DNA from 2 places in the Kitasatospora sp. NPDC056184 genome. Region 1 is predicted to be linked to the other one. Evidence: riboswitches for the same ligand, from Rfam matches in the RefSeq annotation. Region 1 holds a riboswitch; the other holds the start of a gene.
The links. A riboswitch is a leader RNA that binds a small molecule or an ion and turns the genes downstream of it on or off. The one in region 1 is predicted to bind S-adenosylmethionine.
Positions count from the first base shown of each region.

Region 2: linked by a shared signal. The riboswitch ahead of thrC (threonine synthase) and the one ahead of ACFC0B_RS09285 (aminotransferase class V-fold PLP-dependent enzyme) in region 1 are both predicted to bind S-adenosylmethionine.

Region 1 is NZ_JBHJUI010000003.1:350,351-359,970, reverse strand. It holds gene ACFC0B_RS09320 (GntR family transcriptional regulator) at 1-216, opposite strand, end outside; gene ACFC0B_RS09315 (cytochrome bc complex cytochrome b subunit) at 337-1,995, opposite strand; gene ACFC0B_RS09310 (Rieske 2Fe-2S domain-containing protein) at 1,992-3,050, opposite strand; gene ACFC0B_RS09305 (c-type cytochrome) at 3,059-3,868, opposite strand; gene ACFC0B_RS09300 (heme-copper oxidase subunit III) at 4,056-4,676, opposite strand; gene ACFC0B_RS09295 (hypothetical protein) at 5,069-5,494, shown strand; gene trpD (anthranilate phosphoribosyltransferase) at 5,647-6,723, shown strand; SAM riboswitch class IV at 6,831-6,948, shown strand; gene ACFC0B_RS09285 (aminotransferase class V-fold PLP-dependent enzyme) at 7,000-8,364, shown strand; gene ACFC0B_RS09280 (Lrp/AsnC ligand binding domain-containing protein) at 8,385-8,666, opposite strand; gene ACFC0B_RS09275 (rhomboid family intramembrane serine protease) at 8,663-9,511, opposite strand.
Region 2 is NZ_JBHJUI010000032.1:76,068-85,687, forward strand. It holds gene nagA (N-acetylglucosamine-6-phosphate deacetylase) at 1-836, opposite strand, end outside; gene ACFC0B_RS36910 (ROK family protein) at 833-1,780, opposite strand; gene ACFC0B_RS36915 (extracellular solute-binding protein) at 2,108-3,391, shown strand; gene ACFC0B_RS36920 (cupin domain-containing protein) at 3,425-3,775, opposite strand; gene ACFC0B_RS36925 (DUF3263 domain-containing protein) at 3,879-4,145, shown strand; gene otsB (trehalose-phosphatase) at 4,225-5,085, shown strand; gene ACFC0B_RS36935 (trehalose-6-phosphate synthase) at 5,060-6,538, opposite strand; gene ACFC0B_RS36940 (glucosyl-3-phosphoglycerate synthase) at 6,577-7,584, opposite strand; SAM riboswitch class I at 7,746-7,877, shown strand; gene thrC (threonine synthase) at 7,893-9,173, shown strand; gene ACFC0B_RS36950 (MoaD/ThiS family protein) at 9,242-9,517, shown strand.

The sequences.
Region 1 (9,620 bases):
GCGCCGGCCGTGCGTCTCCACCACCCCGTCCGCCTCCAGCTCCCGGTAGGCGCGGGCGACCGTCCCGGCGGCCAGCCCGAGCCGTTCGGCCAGCGCGCGGACGGTGGGCAGCCGCAGCCCGGTGGCCAGCTCGCCGCTGCGGGCCTGCTCGGCGATCTGGGCGCGGATCTGCTCGTACGGGGGAGTGGCGGAGGCCGGGTCGACGGACAGCTGCACGGTGCGCTCCTGACGGTTCGCTGCGGACGGGGGAAGCGGGTACGGCAAAGCCCGAGGGCCGCCGACCAGATGAACTCTGGTCAGCGGCCCTCGGGTGCGACGCGGGGGGCGCGTACGGGATCAGTGGTGGCCGTGGCCGCTGGTGATCTCGTGGTGCTCCTCGGAGGTCGGCTTGGGGATCTGGCTGCCCTCGCCGTAGAAGCCGCGGGAGAGCTTCGCCCGGGTCCGGGTGAGGACGCCGGCCTTGCGGGCCACGCCGTTCTCGTCCGTCTCGGCCGGCAGCTCGAACGGCTGCGGCTGCTCGTGCGCGGTGAGCTTGTGCAGGTCCTTCTGCGGCAGCTGGGCGTGCACCTCGATGAACTCGCCGTGCGGCAGGCGCTTGATGACGCCGGTCTCGCGGCCGTGCAGCACCTTCTCCTTGTCGCGGCGCTGGAGGCCGAGGCACCAGCGCTTGGTGACGATGAAGGTCACGACCGGGACGACGAAGAAGCCGACGCGGACGAAGTAGGTGACCGAGTTGATCGACAGGTGCAGGTGGGTGGCGAACAGGTCGTTGCCGCCGGCCACCAGCAGGAGCAGGTAGAGGCTGATCCAGGCGGCACCCAGGGCGGTGCGGACCGGGGCGTTGCGCGGGCGGTCCAGGATGTGGTGCTCGCGCTTGTCGCCGGTGATCCAGCCTTCGATGAACGGGTAGACCGCGATCGAGACCAGGACCAGCGGGAAGATCGCCAGCGGAACCATGACACCCAGGTTCAGGGTGTGGCCCCACAGGCCGATCTCCCAGCCCGGCATGACGCGGATCAGACCCTCGGAGAAGCCCATGTACCAGTCGGGCTGGGCGTCCGTGGAGACCTGGTCCGCGCGGTACGGGCCGACCGACCAGATCGGGTTGATCGTGGCGATCGCCGAGATGACGGCGATGAGGCCGAACACCAGGAAGAAGAAGCCACCGGCCTTGGCCATGTAGACCGGCATCAGCGGCATGCCGACGACGTTCTTCTCGGTCTTGCCCGGGCCCGCCCACTGGGTGTGCTTGTGGTAGAAGACCAGGATCAGGTGCGCCACCAGCAGGCCGAGCATGATGCCCGGGATCAGCAGCACGTGGATGGTGAAGAACCGCGGCACGATGTCGTGGCCGGGGAACTCGCCGCCGAACAGGAACATCTGGACGTAGGTGCCCACCAGCGGGACGGCGAGGATCGCGCCTTCCATGAACCGGATACCGGTACCGGAGAGCAGGTCGTCCGGCAGCGAGTAGCCGAAGAAGCCGTCGAACATGCCCAGGACCAGCAGCAGGAAGCCGAAGACCCAGTTGATCTCGCGCGGCTTGCGGAACGCGCCGGTGAAGAAGACGCGCAGCATGTGCACGAGCATCGCCGCGACGAAGACCAGGGCGGCCCAGTGGTGGATCTGGCGGACCAGCAGACCGCCGCGCACCTCGAAGCTGATGTCGACCGTCGAGGCGTAGGCCTCGGACATCGGGAGGCCCTTGAGCGGCACGTACGAGCCGTCGTAGATGACCTCGCCCATCGAGGGCTTGAAGAACAGCGTCAGGTAGACGCCGGTCAGGATGATGATGATGAAGGTGTAGAGGCAGATCTCGCCCAGCATGAAGGACCAGTGGTCCGGGAAGATCTTGCGCAGGTTGGCCTTGGCGAGGGAGTAGATCCCCAGCCGGCCGTCCGTCCAGTCCGCGGCCTGTTCCCACTTGTTCGCGGGCTTGGCACGCGTGCTGGCGGGCTTGGCGGCGCCGGAGGTGGTGCTGCTCGCACTGCTCATCGAGCACGCTCCCAGAAGCTCGGGCCGACGGCTTCGTCGAAGTCGCCGTGGGCGACCAGGAAGCCCTTCTCGTCAGTGGTGATCCTCAGCTGCGGCAGCGGGTGGCCGGCCGGGCCGAAGATGACGCGCGCGCCGTCCGCCAGGTCGAAGGTCGACTGGTGGCAGGGGCAGAGCGCGTGGTGGGTCTGCTGCTCGTACAGGCTGATCGGGCAGCCGACGTGGGTGCAGATCTTGGAGTAGGCGAGGATGCCCTCGAAACCCTTCTCCTTGGACTTCTCGTCCTTGATGTCCTCCGGCGCGATGCGCACCAGCATGAGGGCGTCCTTGGCGATGCGAACCTGGAAGTCCTCGGAGTGCGTGGTCAGGCCCTCGGGCATCGCGAAGACCAGGGACCCCTGGATGATGTCCTCGGCCTTCATCGGCAGGTTGGTGTTCATGTTGATCAGCTGCAGCGGCTTGACGTCGGTGGCCTCGTCCCAGCCGGTGTGCTGCAGCTTGTCCTCGGGCAGCGGGCCCAGGTCGCGGAGCAGGACCACGCCGGAGAGCGGGACCAGCGCCATCGAACCGATGAGGGTGTTGCGGATCATCTTGCGGCGGCCGAAGCCGGACTCCGCGGCACCGGTCTTGAACTGCTCGATGACGTCGGCGCGGACCTCGTCGTCGGCCTCGATCGGGTGGCGCTCGGCCGGGATCTCGTGGTCCGACATCAGGGTGCGGGCCCAGTGGACCGCGCCCGCGCCGATGAGGAACAGCGCCAGGCCCAGGGTCATGCCGAGCGCGAAGTTCAGCGCGCTGACGTGGCCCAGCGGCCAGATGTAGACGATCTTGTCCGGGTCGATGGCCACGTACGAGGCGATGAAGCCGATGGTGGCGATCATCGACAGGACGAACATCAGCGACACCTGGCGCTCGGCGCGCTTGGCGGCCCGCTCGTCGATGTCGGTGCGGCGCGGCTCGTGGGCCGGGAGGCCGGGGTCGGCGAACGGGTCGCCGTGGGCGGCCACCTCGTGGTGCCCGGCGGAGCCGTGCGACTCCGGGAGCTTCTCTTCTGACATGTCGTGGCTCATGACTTCTTGGCCTTGGTGGTGTGGGCGGCGACCCAGATCGCGACCGCGATGAGCGCGCCGAGACCGAAGATCCAGCCGAACAGGCCCTCGGTCACCGGACCGAGGCTGCCGAGCGTGAGACCGCCGGGGTTGGGCTCATCGTTGGTGGTGTGGCGGACGAAGGCCACGATCTGCTTCTTCTGCTCCTCGGGCATGATGCTGTCCGGGAACGACGGCATGTTCTGCGGGCCGGTCTGCATGGCCTCGTAGATGTGCTTGGCGTCCACGCCCTCCAGCGACGGGGCGTACTTGCCCTGGGTCAGGGCACCGCCCTGGCCGGCGAAGTTGTGGCACTGGGCGCAGTTGGTGCGGAACAGCTCGCCGCCCTTGGAGAGGTCCTCGGGGTTGGTCGAGGTGAACTGCTCCTCGGTCGGCGTCACCGGACCGGGGCCGAGCGAGGCGACGAAGGCGGCGAGCTGGTCGATCTCCGCCTGCGAGTAGATGTTCGGCTTGCGCGGCACCTGGGCGCCGGGCTGCTGGGCCGGCATGCGGCCGGTGCCCACCTGGAAGTCGACCGCGGCGGAGCCGACGCCGACCAGGCTCGGACCGTCGCTGCTGCCCTGGCCGTTCAGGCCGTGGCAGGAGGAGCAGCCCACGGCGAAGAGCTTCTTGCCCTCGTCGATCGCGAGCGACTGCGCGGCGACGTCGGCCTGCGCCTTGTCGGCGGGCGCGAACGCGGCGTACAGCCCCCCGGTTGCCGCCAGGGCGAGAAGTAGGACGACCAGCGCCGCCAGTGGGTGGCGCCGTCGTGCGGAGAGCTTTTTCACGGAATAACCCCGGTGTCAGGATCTGGTCGACTGGTGGGTGCACCCGGCGGCCGGTCTGGCCGGCACGAGGCTGCCTGTCTAGGGCTGCGCGCGCGGTCGGTCGGTGGGAGCGTCGGCACCGGCGAAATCGGGCCGTCGCCGGTGAGGGCGGGACCCGAGGCCGGTGGCCAGCGACCTGATCAGCTGGTTACTTGATCAGGTAGATGGTCGCGAACAGGCCGATCCACACGACGTCGACGAAGTGCCAGTAGTACGACACCACGATCGCGGCGGTGGCCTGCTCGTGAGTGAAGCGCTTGGCTGCGTACGTCCGTCCCAGGACCAGCAGGAAGGCGATCAGACCACCCGTCACGTGCAGACCGTGGAAGCCGGTGGTCAGGTAGAACACCGTGCCGTACGGGTCGGAGGACAGCGAGAGGCCGTCCTTCTTGACCAGCTCGGTGTACTCGAAGATCTGGCCGCCGATGAAGATCGCGCCCATCACGAAGGTGATGATGAACCACGAGCGGAGCTTCTTCACGTCCCCGCGCTCGGCGGCGAAGACGCCGAGCTGGCAGGTGAGCGAGGAGAGCACCAGGATCGTGGTGTTGACCGAGGAGAAGGGCACGTTGAGGGCGTGCGCCTTCTCGGTCCAGAACTCCGGCCCCTTGACGGAGCGGAGCGTGAAGTACATCGCGAAGAGGGCCGCGAAGAACATCAACTCGGAACTGAGCCAGACGATCGTTCCGACGCTGACCATGTTCGGCCGGTTGACCGATCCGTGCGCGTGCCCGGTTTCTACTGCTGTTGCTGTCGCCACGACGGACATTATGTCGGTCCCTTATTCCGTCTTCACGCCGGGGGGTGTCCCTCGGAGTGTCCGGTGCGTGCGGTATGCCCCCCTGGCACCCGTCCGGCCGTCCTCACCCTTGCTGAGCAGCGGCGTGTCCCTTTTCTGACGGTTCCTCGAAGGCCTCCGGAGGGGCCTCTGCGGCGTGTCGGGCCGGGCCCGTGGGGCCGTCCGTAGTAAGGGGAGAGACCACTCGTCCGCCGTACGGGTGGTCCGCGCGGGCGGGGGTGACGCGCCGTGCTCCGCCCGGACCAGTCGCGGGCGGACCGGCGCGAGGGGGATCTCCCGGGAAGGGCTCGGCGGCGGGTGATCGGGAGTAGCATCCGGGGAGAGGCGAACGTGGTCCGGATCACACGCGAGGGAGCAGGCCCATGGCGAGCACGACCGACGAGACGTTGACCGTTCTGGTCTACAGCCACGACCGCACCACCCGCGAGCAGGTGCTGACCGCTCTCGGCCGGCGGCCCGCGGAGGACCTGCCGGAGCTGTCCTACCTGGAGTGCGCGACCACTCCCGCGGTGCTCAAGGCGCTGGAGAAGGGCGGTGTCGACCTCTGCGTCCTGGACGGCGAGGCGGTGCCGGCCGGCGGGCTCGGGCTCGCCCGGCAGCTGAAGGACGAGATCTACGGGTGCCCGCCGCTGCTGGTGCTGATCGGCCGGCCGCAGGACTCCTGGCTGGCGGCCTGGAGCCGGGCGGACGCGGCGATCTCCCAGCCGGTGGACCCGGTGGCGCTGGCCGAGGCCGTCGCGGCGCTGCTGCGGGCCCGGCTGGCGAAGCGGGCGCCCGCCGTGAGCTAGCCGCCGCGGTGTCCGGCCCCGGCGTCCCACCCCCGCGTCTCAGGACGAGAGAAGAAGGGTGAACGGCCGCGCCCCGGCACCCCGCCGCTCGATAGGCTGACTCCGTCCCTACGTCCTTCCCCGTCCGCGGGGAGCGAGAGCTGGAGTCAGCCATGGTGAACGTGCACCCTGCGAACGGCGGTAGCGAGCCCGCGCAGGTGGTCCGCACCTGGCCCGACATCCTGTCGGCGCTGCTGAGGGGGGAGGACCTCGACCGCTCGGCCACCGCGTGGGCGATGGACCGGATCATGAGCGGGGAGGCCTCCCCGGTGCAGATCGCCGGCTTCATGGTGGCGCTGCGGGCCAAGGGCGAGACGGTCGACGAGATCTCGGGTCTGGTCGACTCGATGTACTCGCACGCCGAGCCGCTCTCCATCCCCGGCCCGGCGGTGGACATCGTCGGCACCGGCGGCGACCGGGCCAAGACCGTCAACATCTCCACCATGTCGGCGATCGTCGCGGCGGCGGCCGGCGCCAAGGTGGTCAAGCACGGCAACCGGGCCGCCTCCTCGGCCAGCGGCTCCTCGGACGTGCTGGAGAAGCTGGGCATCAGCCTGGACCTGGCGCCGCGCCGGGTCGCCGAGGTCGCCGAGGAGGTCGGGCTGACCTTCTGCTTCGCGGCCAGGTTCCACCCGTCGATGCGGCACGCCGGCCCGGCCCGCAGCGAGCTCGGGGTGCCCACCGCCTTCAACATCCTCGGCCCGCTCACCAACCCGGCCCGGGTGACCTCGCACGCCATCGGCTGCTTCGACACCCGCCTCGCCGGGCTGATCGCCGGGGTGCTGGCGCAGCGCGGCGCCAGCGCGCTGGTCTTCCGGGGCGACGACGGGCTGGACGAGCTGACCATCACCACCACCTCGCGGGTCTGGATCGTCCGGGACGGCGCGGTCACCGAGACCTCCTTCGACCCGCGCGAGGTCGGCATCGAGCCGGTCGGCATCGAGACGCTGCGCGGCGGGGACCCGGCGTACAACGCGGAGGTCGCGCGCCGGCTGCTGGCCGGGGAGCACGGGCCGGTGCGGGACGCGGTGCTGCTGAACTCGGCGGCCGCGCTGGTGGCGCTCGACCAGACCGGCGCGCCGCTCGCCGAGCAGCTCGGGGCGGCCATGCGGCGCACCGCCGCGGCCATCGACTCGGGTGCCGCCCGTGATCTGCTGAAGCACTGGTCGGAGGCCACCAGCCGGGCGTGACGCCGCAGTTGGGGCCCACCGGGAATCCTCCCGGTGGGCCCCGACGCGTGTCCGGGATGCGGACCGCTGTTTGACCGCGGGGCGGACGCGACCTAGAGTCTTCGCCAGGTCATGAGCGACAGCGTCAAGCCCCAGCTGGCTGTCCGGCAACCCTCCGTCCGTGGCGGGGTGCCCTGGGTGAGGACCGGGTCACGTGGCGAGCCGTCCGCGTGGCAAGCGCGGACGCCGGACGCATCGCACTCCCGGGGTCCCAGACCCGTACAGGAGTGCATCCTCATGTCCCTCGCCACCTCCCTCTGCGCGCCCCTCGCCGTCCTCGGCCACGACGTCCAGGTCCCGCTCGCCAACGGCGACAAGGTCGGCTACGCGGCGCTCGACTACGCCGCCAGCTCCCCGGCGCTCCAGCGGGTCTGGGACGACGTCGCGGCCTACGCCCCCTACTACGGCAGCGTGCACCGCGGCGCCGGCTACCTGTCGCAGCTCTCCACCGACCTGTTCGAGCAGAGCCGCCGGACCGTCACCGAGTTCCTGGACCTGCGCGAGGGCGACCAGGTGGTCTTCACCCGCGCCACCACCGACTCGCTCAACCTGCTGGCCGGCGCCGTCCCGGCCGGGACCCGGGTGTTCGCCTTCGAGACCGAGCACCACGCCTCGCTGCTGCCCTGGGCGCACGCCGGTCTGGACGTCACCTACCTGCGCGCCCCGCGCTCGCACGCCGAGGCGGTCGCCGCCTTCGACGCCGCGCTCGCCGAGGCGCCCGAGGGCCCGAAGCTGCTCTGCGTCACCGGCGCCTCGAACGTCACCGGCGAGCTGTGGCCGGTCGCCGAGCTGACCCGGACCGCCCACCGGCACGGCGCCCGGGTGGTGCTGGACGCCGCGCAGCTGGCCCCGCACCACCGGGTCTCGGTGCGCGAGCTGGACGTCGACTGGATCGCCTTCTCCGGCCACAAGCTGTACGCGCCGTTCGGCTCCGGGGTGCTGGCCGGCCGGGCCGACTGGCTGGACGCGGCCGACCCGTACCTGGCCGGCGGCGGCGCCACCCGCACGGTGGCCCGGGAGGCCGACGGCTCGGTGGCCGTGCAGTGGCACACCGGCCCGGCCCGGCACGAGGCCGGCTCGCCCAACGTCATCGGCGCCTACGCGATCGCCTCGGCCTGCCGGGCGCTCACCGAGGCCGGGTTCGACGCGCTGGAGGCCCGCGAGCGGGCCCTGGTCGCGCGGCTGAAGGCCGGGCTGGCCGAGATCCCGGAGGTCCGGGTGCTGAACCTGTTCGGCTCCGACTCGGACCGGGTGGGCGTGCTCTCCTTCGTCGTCCGCGGCTGGAACAGCTCGCACTTCTCGGCCGCGCTGTCCGCCGAGTACGGCATCGGGGTCCGCGACGGCCTGTTCTGCGCCCACCCGCTGGTGCGCACCCTGCTCGGCGACGAGGAGGCCGCGCCCTCGGAGTGCGGCGCGCCGGAGCCCTCGCTGCCCGGCGAGCGCAGCCTGAACGCGATCCGGGTGAGCTTCGGCGCGGGCACCCCGGACGAGCACGTGGACCGGTTCCTGAACGCCGTCCGCGAGCTGGTCACCGACGGCGCGGCCTGGACCTACCGCAACGAGGGCGGCCGCTGCGTCGCGGACACCCGCCGGGAGGGCTGAGCGGTCCCGCTCGCCCGGTCCTACTCGTCGAGGCCGATCGAGAAGGCGGCCTCCAGGTCGTGCTGGGAGTACGTGCGGAAGGCGATCTGGGTCTCGGTGTGGGCCACGCCCGGGACCTTGTTGAGCCGACCGGGGATCACCTCGGCGAGGTCGTCGTGCCGGCCGACCCGCACCATCGCCACCAGGTCGTAGCCGCCGGTCACCGAGTAGACCTCGCTGACGCCCTCGATGGCGGCGATCGCCTCGGCGATCTCCGGGATGCGGTCGACGCTGGTCTTGATCAGGACGATGGCGGTGATCACGGTGGCGTACTCCTTTGTGAGGTGCCGCCAGGGTATCGGGCGTCGGCGGCACCGTCGCGGGGGCGGGTGGCCCGGGGCCGGCGCCCGGTCAGGGTGCAGGCGTGGAGGAAGCCCGCCGCGAAGCCGATCACGTGCACCAGGTACGCCACACCGGGCCCGGCGGAGTGCACCGACCACCACTGGAGCGCGAACCAGAGGCCCAGCACCAGCCAGGCCGGGAAGCGCAGCGGCAGGAAGAGCAGCAGCGGGACGAGCGTGGTGACCCGGGCCCGCGGATGGAACCGCAGGTAGGCGCCGAGGACGGCGGAGATCGCCCCGGAGGCGCCGATCAGCACCCGGGCGGCGTCCGCCGAGTGCGCCTCGGCCAGCGCGAAGCCGTAGGTGGTCAGCGCCCCGGACGCCAGGTAGAAGAGGAGGAACCGGGAGCGCCCCAGCCGCCGCTCCACGGTCGGGCCGAAGACGTGCAGGAAGAGCAGGTTGCCGAGCAGGTGCAGCCAGCCGCCGTGCAGGAAGAGCGCGCTGAGCACGGAGAGCGCCGGGTGCTTGCCCGGGGTGGGCGAGGCCGGGCAGCCGGGCACCGGGGCGGGGGCCTCGGCGAGCCGGTCGGCGGTCAGCGGGCGTCCGGTCAGCAGCTCGGCGGGGACCGCCCCCCAGCGCTGCTCGTAGCGCTGCTCCGCGCAGACCCGGGCCTGGCCCCGGCCGTAGAGCGGGTTGACCCCGGCGGCCGGCCCGAGCAGGAAGACCGCGGTGTTGAGCGCGATCAGCGCGTAGCAGACGGCCGGGGCAGTGTCGGGCGGCCGGCCGCGGCGCGCGCCGGTGCGGGCGGGGAGGACCGGGATCGCCATGGGCCCCAGCATCCCCCCGGCGCCGGGCGGCCACCGCGCGGTTACGGCAGGTGGGCTACCGGTGGGGGCCGGTCGGCCGGTGGCCGCGAAGGTTGCCCCAGGCAATAGG
Region 2 (9,620 bases), on a different contig from region 1:
TCGCCCATGCCGGCCGCGCCCATGGCGTCGGTGATGAGGGCGACCCGGGAGGCGCCGGCGGTGCCGTAGGCGAGGTCGAGCACGGACGGGTGCAGGTGGACCCCGTCGTTGATCAGCTCGACGGTCACCCGCTCGTCCTCCAGCAGCGCCACGATCGGGCCGGGCGCGCGGTGGGCGATGCCGGGCATCGCGTTGAAGAGGTGGGTGGCGACGGTGGCGCCGGCCTCGATGGCCTCCAGCGTCTTGGCGTAGTCCGAGTCGGTGTGGCCGACGGCGGCGATCACGCCGAGGTCGGCGAGCATCCGCACGGAGTCGAGGCCGCCGGGGAGTTCGGGCGCCAGGGTGACCATCCTGGCGTGGCCGCGGGCGGCGTCGACCAGCTTGCGCACCAGCGCCGGGTCGGGGTCGCGCAGCAGGTCCGGGCGGTGGGCGCCGCAGCGGTTGTGCGAGATGAACGGGCCCTCGAAGTGGATGCCGGCGAGGACGCCGTCCTCGACCAGCTCGGAGAGCACGGCCGCCTGCCGGGCCAGGTCGTCGATCTCGCCGGTCACGGTGGAGGCGACCGTCGTGGTGGTGCCGTGCTCCAGGTGGGTGCGGGCGACCCTGAGGGCCTCCTCGGCGATGCCGGAGGCGTAGGACGCGCCGCCGCCGCCGTGCACGTGCAGGTCGACGAAGCCGGGGACGACGGTGTACCCGGTGAGGTCGAGGTCGCCGGGCGTGGCGGAGCCGCCGAGACCGGCGATCCGGTCGCCCTCGACGGCGAGGCGGTCGCCCTCGACGACGCCTCCGGGCAGGACCAGCCGGGCGCCGGCCAGAGCGAGTCGGTCCGCGGTCACGCGGTCACCTCCATGGAGAGCAGATCCCAGGCGAGCAGGCCCGCGCCCAGTGACGCGGCGGTGTCTTTGAGCATGGCGGGTACGACCTCGGGGGGCATCTGGAAGGTCAGCCGCTCGGTGACCGCCGCCCGCAGCGGGGTGAAGAGGGTGTCCCCGGCCTCGGCCAGCCCGCCGCCGACGATGATCCGGGACGGGTCGAGCAGGCTCTGGGCGAGGACGATGCCGTCGGCCAGGGCCTCCACCGCGTTCTGCCAGACCGCGACCGCGCGCGGGTCCCCGGCGTCCACCGCGACGGCGCAGGATGCCGCGTCGGCGTCGGGGTCGCCCACGGCCTCGGCCCAGGCGCGGGAGACGGCGGAGGCGGAGGCGAGGGTCTCCAGGCAGCCGCGGGCGCCGCAGCCGCACGGCGGTCCGCCGGGGCGGACCACCACGTGGCCGATCTCGCCGCCGAAGCCGTGGGCGCCCGCCTCGATCCGGCCGTCGATGCCGATGGCGCCGGCGATGCCGGTGCCGAGGGCGATGAACAGGAAGCGCCCCACGCCCCGGCCGCTGCCGAGCCGGCCCTCGGCGAGGCCGCCGGTGCGCACGTCGTGGCCGAGCGCGACCGGCATCGCGCCGCCGTCCGGGGAGGACAGGCGCTCGCCCAGCAGCTTGCGCAGCGGCAGGTCGCGCCAGCCGAGGTTGGCGGAGAAGACCGCGATGCCGTGCTTCTCGTCGATCGTCCCCGGGACGGCGACGCCCGCCGCGAGGGGCGCGACGCCGAAACGGCTGCGGCCTTCGTCCGCCAGGTCGGCGGCGAAGTCGAGGATGGCGGCGACCACGGCGTCCGTGCCGTGCTCCCGCCCGGTCGGGCGGCGTGCTTCGAACAGCACGGAGCCGTCCTGGGCGAGCAGCGCGGCTTTCATGCCGGTGCCCCCCACATCGAGTGCGATGACGTGCTTCACGGAGGACAGTTTCCCTTGGCCAGGTCTAAGAGGTCTAGTCCAGTTGTCGGATTGGTCTGGTCCAACGGGGTGAGCTTTGTCGCAGAAGCGTGTGGTGTGCGGCACTTTGCACGAGCCCCCCGGGCGGGGGCCGGGGGTCGGATCCGCCGGTTTTGTTGCGCGGTGTGCAACAAATCCCGCACTTCGATAACTACCCGGCGCCAGGGCGCCGGAGATGTGGACCGCCGTGCGCCCGGTTTGGCAGCCTTGCGGCCTCCCCCCGGCCGGATCCCTCCCTCCGATCCGGTCCGTTCCACCCCAGGATCCCCCTCGAAGGCGGTACCCGCGTTGGACAGACGCGCCCAGGTCCCCACCCGGTTGTTCGGCGTCGCGTTGGCCGGAGCCCTGGCCGGAGCACTGGTGCTCACCGGCTGCGGCGGCCAGGGCGACGGCCCGGTCACCCTCCGGCTGGTCGCGGCCGACTACGGCGAGAGCGCGGACACCAGCTCCAAGCTGTACTGGGACGACCTCGCCCGCCGCTTCGAGTCCGCCAACCCGGGCATCAAGGTGGACGTCGAGGTGGCGAGCTGGACCGACATCGGCAAGCGGGTCGACGAGCTGGTGAAGAGCGGCAAGTCGCCCGACCTGCTGCAGACCGGAGGCTTCGCCGACCAGGCCGCCGCCGACCGGCTGTACCCCGCCGCCGACGTGCTGTCCCTGGAGACCCAGGCCAACATCATCGATTCGTTCTCGCACGCGGGGCAGGTGCTCGGCACGCAGTACGGCATCCCGTTCGTCTCCTCCTCCCGGGTGCTCTTCTACAACAAGGCGATCTTCCAGAAGGCCGGCATCGCCCAGCCGCCGACCACCTGGAACGAGCTCAAGGCCGCCGCCGAGAAGATCAAGGCCAAGGTCCCGGGCGTGGTGCCGTACGGTCTGCCGCTCGGGCCCGAGGAGGCGCCCGCCGAGTCGATGCTCTGGACGCTGAGCGGCGGCGGCAGCCTCTCCGACGACGTCGGCAACTACACCATCGACAGCACCCAGAACCAGGCCACCTTCAGCTGGCTGAGGTCCAACCTCGTCGCCACCGGTCTGACCTACCCCGAGCCCGGCAAGATGAACCGCACCCCGGTGTTCAGCGACTTCGCGTCCGGCAAGGTGGCGATGCTCAACGGGCACCCGACGCTGCTGCGGATGGCCACCAACGGCAAGATCGACTTCGGGACGGCGCCGATCCCCAGGAAGGACGGCCTGGCGAAGACCGGCAGCCTCGGCGTGGCCGACTGGATGATGGCGTTCAAGGCCAACGGGCACCGCAACGAGATCCGCACGTTCCTGTCCTTCGTCTACGGCAAGGACAACCAGCTCAAGTTCGACGAGACCTACAACCTGCTGCCGGTCACCCAGGACGCCTTCGACGCGATGACCAAGGACCCGAAGCACGAGGACCTCAAGCAGTTCGCGGTCGGGCTGGGCAACGCGAGCTTCTACCCGTTCGGCGACCCGGCCTGGGCGGAGGTCTCCAACCGGATCAAGTCCGGCATCGGGGCGGCGGTCACCGCCGAGCCCAAGCCGGTGCTGGAGGACCTCCAGCAGGCGGCGGTGAAGGAGGCGGCCCGGATCCGCAAGTGAATCCGGGCCGGGCGGGGCGGGCGTCGGGGGGCGTCAGTAGGTGATCGTGTAGACCTTGCGGAGCGTCTCGTGGACGGTCCAGGTGGTGCGGTCGCCCGCCCGGAGCACCCCGCAGTCGCCCGGGCCGAGCTCCAGCACCGGGCCGCCGTCGACCACGACGGTGGCCCGGCCGCTCAGCACCACGAACACCTCGTCCGCCTCGACGTCGGTGGCCGTGCCCGGCGTGATCTGCCAGATGCCGGTCTCCCCGGTGGCGGACTCGGCGAGCACCAGGCCGGACACCTCGGGGGTGCCGGAGACGATCTGCGCCGGGTCGAGCGGGTCGGCGACGAGTTCCGCGGTCGGGACGTGCAGGGTGAAGGCGGCGGTCGGGATGCTGGTCATGGGGGTGACGCTAGTCGCGGGGCCGCGGCCGCACAGGACGCAGAGTGTGTCGGGTCCCCGGGGGAGAATGACACTCCGTAGCGATGGACGGAGGTGGGCCCGGATGGACGCGGACGACGGGGCGGCACGGGGACCGGGTGCGCCCGGCGCCCTGGACGAGCGGGACCGGGCCGTGCTGGAGCTGGAGGGCCGCTCCTGGCGGACGGCCGGCGCCAAGGAACGCGCCGTCCGGGAGGAACTGGGGCTCTCCAGTACTCGGTACTACCAGCTGCTGAACGCACTGCTGGACCGGCCGGAGGCGCTGGCGCACGCGCCGGTGCTGGTCAACCGGCTGCGCCGGGTCCGGGACGCCCGCCGGGCGGCCCGCTAGGGCGCGTCCGTTCGGACACGCCTCCAGGCACACCGGGCCCGACGGGTGACCCCCGTCCGGGGTGGGTACGGTGCCGGGCATGGGCCTTGCCGACATGACGCGACCGCTGACGGATGCCGGGCGCGCGGGGCTGGCGGCGCTGCTCGACGCGCCCCGGGACGCCGTGATCGCCCTCGACTTCGACGGGACGCTCGCCCCGATCGTCCCCGACCCGAGCCGGGCCCGGGCGCACCCGGGCGTGGTGCCCGCGCTGCGCGCGCTGGCACCGCGGGTCGGCGCGGTCGCGGTGGTGACCGGCCGCCCGGCCGCCCTGGCCGTGGAGTACGGCGGGCTCGCCGGGCTCGCCGGGGTGGTGGTGCTCGGGCACTACGGCGCGGAGCGCTGGGAGGACGGCGAGCTGACCGCGCCGCCGCCGCACCCGGGCGTGGCCGCGGTGCGCGAGCGGCTGCCGGAGGTGCTGGCGGCGCTCGGCGCGCCGGACGGCACCTGGGTGGAGGACAAGGGCCGGTCGGTGGCCGTGCACACCCGGCGCACGGCGGAGCCGGCCGCCGCGTTCGCGCTGCTGCGCGGGCCGATGGACGCGCTGGCGGCCGAGCACGGGCTGGTGGTGGAACCGGGCCGGCTGGTGCTGGAGCTGCGGCCGCCGGGGGTGGACAAGGGCGCGGCGCTGACCGGGCTGCTGCGTGAGCGCGGCGCCCGTTCGGTGCTCTACGCGGGCGACGACCTCGGGGACGTCCCGGCCTTCGCGGCGGTGGAGGAGCTGCGCGGGGAGGGCCTGGCCGGGCTGCTGGTGTGCAGCGGCGCGGTGGGCGACGTCCCGGACGCGCCGGTGCGCGAACTCGCCGACCGGGCGGACCTGGTGGTCCCGGGCCCGGCCGGCGTGGTGGAGCTGCTCGGCGCGCTGGGGGAGGAGCTCAGCCGCCCGGCCGCAGGGCGTTGAGCTGGTCGAGGAACCACTGCTGGGGCGGCAGCGCCGTCGCGGCGGCGGCCAGCCGCTCGGTGCGGTCGGCGCGTTCCCCGGCCGGCATGGTGAGCCCGGCGTGCAGGGCCTCGGCGGTGGCCACGACGTCGAACGGGTTGACGCTCAGCGCGTCCTCGCCGAGCTCGGCGTGCGCGCCGGCCTCCCGGGACAGCACCAGCGCGCAGCCCCGGTCGGAGACCACCGGGACCTCCTTGGCGACCAGGTTCATGCCGTCCCGGATCGGGTTGACCAGGGCCACGTCGGCCATCCGGTAGGCGGCCAGCGAGCGCGGGAAGTCGTCGTCGACGTGCAGGATCAGCGGCTTCCAGTCGGGCGTGGCGAACTCCGCGTCGATCTCGGCGGCGAGCGCGCGCACCTGGTCGGTGTAGGCCCGGTACTCGGCGAGGTCGGTGCGGGACGGGTAGGCGAAGGCGATGTGCACCACCCGGTCGTGCCACTCGGGGCGGGTGCGCAGCAGGTGCCGGTAGGCCAGGAAGCCGCGGACGATGTTCTTGCTCAGCTCGGTGCGGTCGACCCGGACGACGGTGCGGCGCTCGCCGACGGCGGCGCGCAGGGCGGCGAGCCGCTCGTCGACGTCCGGGCGGTGGGCGCGCTCGCGCAGGAAGTCGGCGTCGGCGCCGAGGCCGTGGACGCCGAGGGCGGTGGTGCGGCCGGCGTGCGTGACGGTGAGCGCCTCGCGGTCGACCGTCGCGCCGAGGAACCGCTCGCAGCAGTCGGCGAAGGCGAGCGCCCAGCGGCGGGTGAGGAAGCCCGCGCGGTCGGCGCCGAGGATGCCGGTGAGGACGGTTTCGGCGATGTCGTCGGGCAGCAGCCGCAGGTACTCGGGCGGCGCCCAGGGGGTGTGCGAGAAGTGGCCGATCCGCAGGTCGGGGCGGGCGGCGCGGAGCAGGGCCGGGACGAGCGAGAGGTGGTAGTCCTGCACCAGGACGGCGGCGCCGGGGGCGGCCTCGGCGGCGAGCGCCTCGGCGAAGGCGCCGTTGTAGGCGGCGTAGGCCTGCCACTCGGTGCGGAAGCCGGCGTCGAAGGCGGGGGCGGTCGGGGTGTTCCAGAGCAGGTGGTGGGCGAACCAGAGGGTCGAGTTGGCGATGCCGTTGTAGGCGCGGGCGAAGGTCTCCGGGTCTATGTCGAGCATCCGCACGGCCTGCCCGCCGACGTCGTGGCCGGCCCGGTCGAGGCGGCCGTCCGGGGCCCGGCGGGCGGCCAGGCGGTCGGCGTCGGAGAGGGCGGCGCAGACCCAGACGGCGTCCGGGTCGTCGATGGCGGAGAGCCCGGAGACCAGGCCTCCGCCGCCTCTGCGGAGGGTCAGCGTGCCGTCGTCCGCGGTGCCGAAGGACACCGGCCCCCGGTTGGACGCCACCAGGACGGCGGCGGCGCCGGTCGGATTCGAACGTTCGGTCGTGTCAGGGCCCATGGTTGGTTGGTTGCCGGGGGTCCGGGGCGGCAAACGTGTCAGTGCCGGGTGGCGTACTCGGGGACGGTGTGCATCGGCGGGCGCTCGGTGGCGGTGACCGGGTGGGTGTGGGCGGTGAAGGCGCGGGTCCGCGGGTCGCGGGTGAACTGGGTGAGCCGGGGGTGGAGCAGGTCGGCGGAGGCCTTGAGCCGGTGGGCGCGGTCGAGCCGCTCCAGGGCGGTGCGGTAGATGGTGGCGGCCATCCGGCCGAGCGCCTGGCCGTCCTGGTGCCGGTGGTGGCGGACGCCGACGTCCACCTGGGCGAGCGCGTCCAGGCCGGCCGTCTCCAGGGCGTCGACCAGCAGGCCGAGCTCGACCCCGTAGCCGGTGGGGAAGGGCAGCCGTTCGAGCAGCGAGCGCCGGGCCGCGTACTCGCCGCCGAGCGGCTGGACGAAACCGGCGAGTTCCGGCCAGTGCAGGTTGAGCAGCGGGCGGGCGACCAGTTCGGTGACCCGGCCGCCGCCGGCCGGCACGACCGCGCCGTCCGTTTCGAGCGGCCGGTCGTACATCGCCTTGACGAGCTGGATGTCCGGCTCGGTGAGCAGCGGGCCGACGATGCCGGAGACCAGGGCGGGGTCGAACTCGCGCAGGTCGGCGTCCACGAAGCAGACGATCTCGCCGCGGGTGACCAGCAGCGAGCGCCAGAGCACCTCGCCCTTGCCGGGGGCGGCCGGTATCCGGGGGAGGATCGCGTCGCGGTGGACGACGGTGGCGCCGGCCCCGGCGGCGACCGCGGCGGTGGCGTCGGCGGAGCCGGAGTCGACCACCACCAGTTCGTCGACCAGCGGCAGCCGCTCCATCAGCTCGCGGCGGATGACCCGGACGATCTCGCCGACGGTGGCCTCCTCGTCCAGGGCGGGCAGCACGACGCTGACCGTGCCGGCCGGGCCGAGCGCGCGCTTGGCCGCGAGGAGCGTGTGCACCGGGCGGTCGGCCGCGCTCCACGAGCGCCGGCGCAGCCAGGACGCCGTCTCGGGGAGGAGCTCGGGGGTCGGTTCGGCGGGCACGGTGCGCTCCTCGGCGGGGTCGGGTACGGGTCGTGGTGGGACGGGGCATCTCGCGTGGCGGACAGTGCCGTTCGGGGTTGACGCCTTCGGATACAGTCTTCGTACAGCGGTCGGACCTTCGCACGCCGGGGTCACCGCTGAGCAGGACCACAACTTCACAGAGCTCATCCAGAGGGACTGAGGGAACGGCCCGTTGACGTCCCGGCAACCTTCTCGCACGGTCGGCTTCAGGCCCCGGCGGGACAGGTGCCAATTCCGGCCCGGGCGCGACCGCGTCACGGGGAAGATGAGGAGAGAGGCCTCGCCACATGGCTATCGACACCGCCGCACCCGTCACCGTTGACCTCGGTCCCGCAGCCCAGCTGTCCTGTCGGGAGTGCGGCACCAAGTTCCCGCTCGGTCCCAGCTTCGCGTGCCTGGAGTGCTTCGGCCCGCTGGAGATCGCCTACGACTTCGGCAGCGAGGGCGCCGAGGAGCTGCGCAAGCGGATCGAGGCCGGCCCCGCGTCGATCTGGCGCTACGCGCCGCTGCTGCCGGTCCCCGCGGACGTCGCGACCAAGCCGAACCTCAACCCGGGCTGGACCCCGCTGGTGAAGGCCGACAACCTCGGCCGCGAGCTCGGCTTCACCGCGCAGCTGCACGTCAAGGACGACTCCGGCAACCCGACCCACTCCTTCAAGGACCGTGTGGTGGCCTGCGCCATCGAGGCGGCCCGCGCGTTCGGCTACACCACGCTGTCCTGCTCCTCGACCGGCAACCTGGCCGGCGCGGTGGGCGCGGCGGCGGCCCGCGCGGGCTTCCGGTCCTGCGTGTTCATCCCGCACGACCTGGAGCAGGGCAAGGTCGTGATGGCCGGGGTGTACGGCGGCGAGCTGGTCGGCATCGAGGGCAACTACGACGACGTGAACCGGTTCTGCTCGGAGCTGATCGGCGACCCGGCCGGCGAGGGCTGGGGCTTCGTCAACGTCAACCTGCGGCCGTACTACGGCGAGGGCTCCAAGACGCTCGCGTTCGAGATCTGCGAGCAGCTGGGCTGGCGGCTGCCGGAGCAGATCGTGATCCCGATCGCCTCGGGCTCGCAGCTCACCAAGATCGACAAGGGCCTGCAGGAGCTGATCAAGCTCGGTCTGGTCGAGGACCGGCCGTACCGGATCTTCGGCGCCCAGGCGGCGGGCTGCTCGCCGGTCTCGGCCGCGTTCAAGGCCGGCCACGACGTGATCCGACCGGTCAAGCCGGACACCATCGCCAAGTCGCTGGCGATCGGCAACCCGGCCGACGGCCCGTACGTGCTGGACATCGCCCGGCGCACCGGCGGCGCGGTGGAGGACGTGACGGACGAGGAGGTCGTGGCCGCGATCCGGCTGCTGGCCCGCACCGAGGGCATCTTCGCGGAGACCGCGGGCGGCGTGACGATCGGCGTGCTCAAGAAGCTGGTCGAGACCGGTCAGCTGGACCCGTCGAAGGAGACCGTCGCGATCAACACCGGCGACGGCCTGAAGACCCTCGACGCCGTCGCGGAGGCCGGGATGACCGCCGTCATCCGGCCGAACCTGGAGTCCTTCCGGGACGCCGGCCTGGCGTCCGTCTGACCCCCGCGCCCCCGCGCCCCACCCGCACCGCCCCGTACCGCCCGCGCGCCCGCACCGAGGAGACCCCCATGAGCGCCAACGTCCGCATCCCGACCATCCTGCGCACCTACACCGGCGGCGCCAGCGAGGTGCCCGCCGAGGGCGCCACGCTGGGCGAGGTCGTCGCCGACCTGGAGAAGAACCACGCCGGGATCGCGGCGCGGATCCTGGACGACACCGGCAAGCTGCGCCGCTTCGTCAACGTCTACGTGAACGACGACGACGTGCGCTTCGCCGAGGGCCTGGCGACGGAGATCAAGGACGGCGCGAACATCTCGATCATCCCGGCGGTCGCCGGCGGCTGAACCGCGCCGCGCCCGTTCCCGCCGGCGCGGGCGCGCCGTTCACCGGCCGTGGGGGGGGCCGGAATGCGGGGCGCGGGCGGGGGGCCGCCGTGTGTGGGGGTTA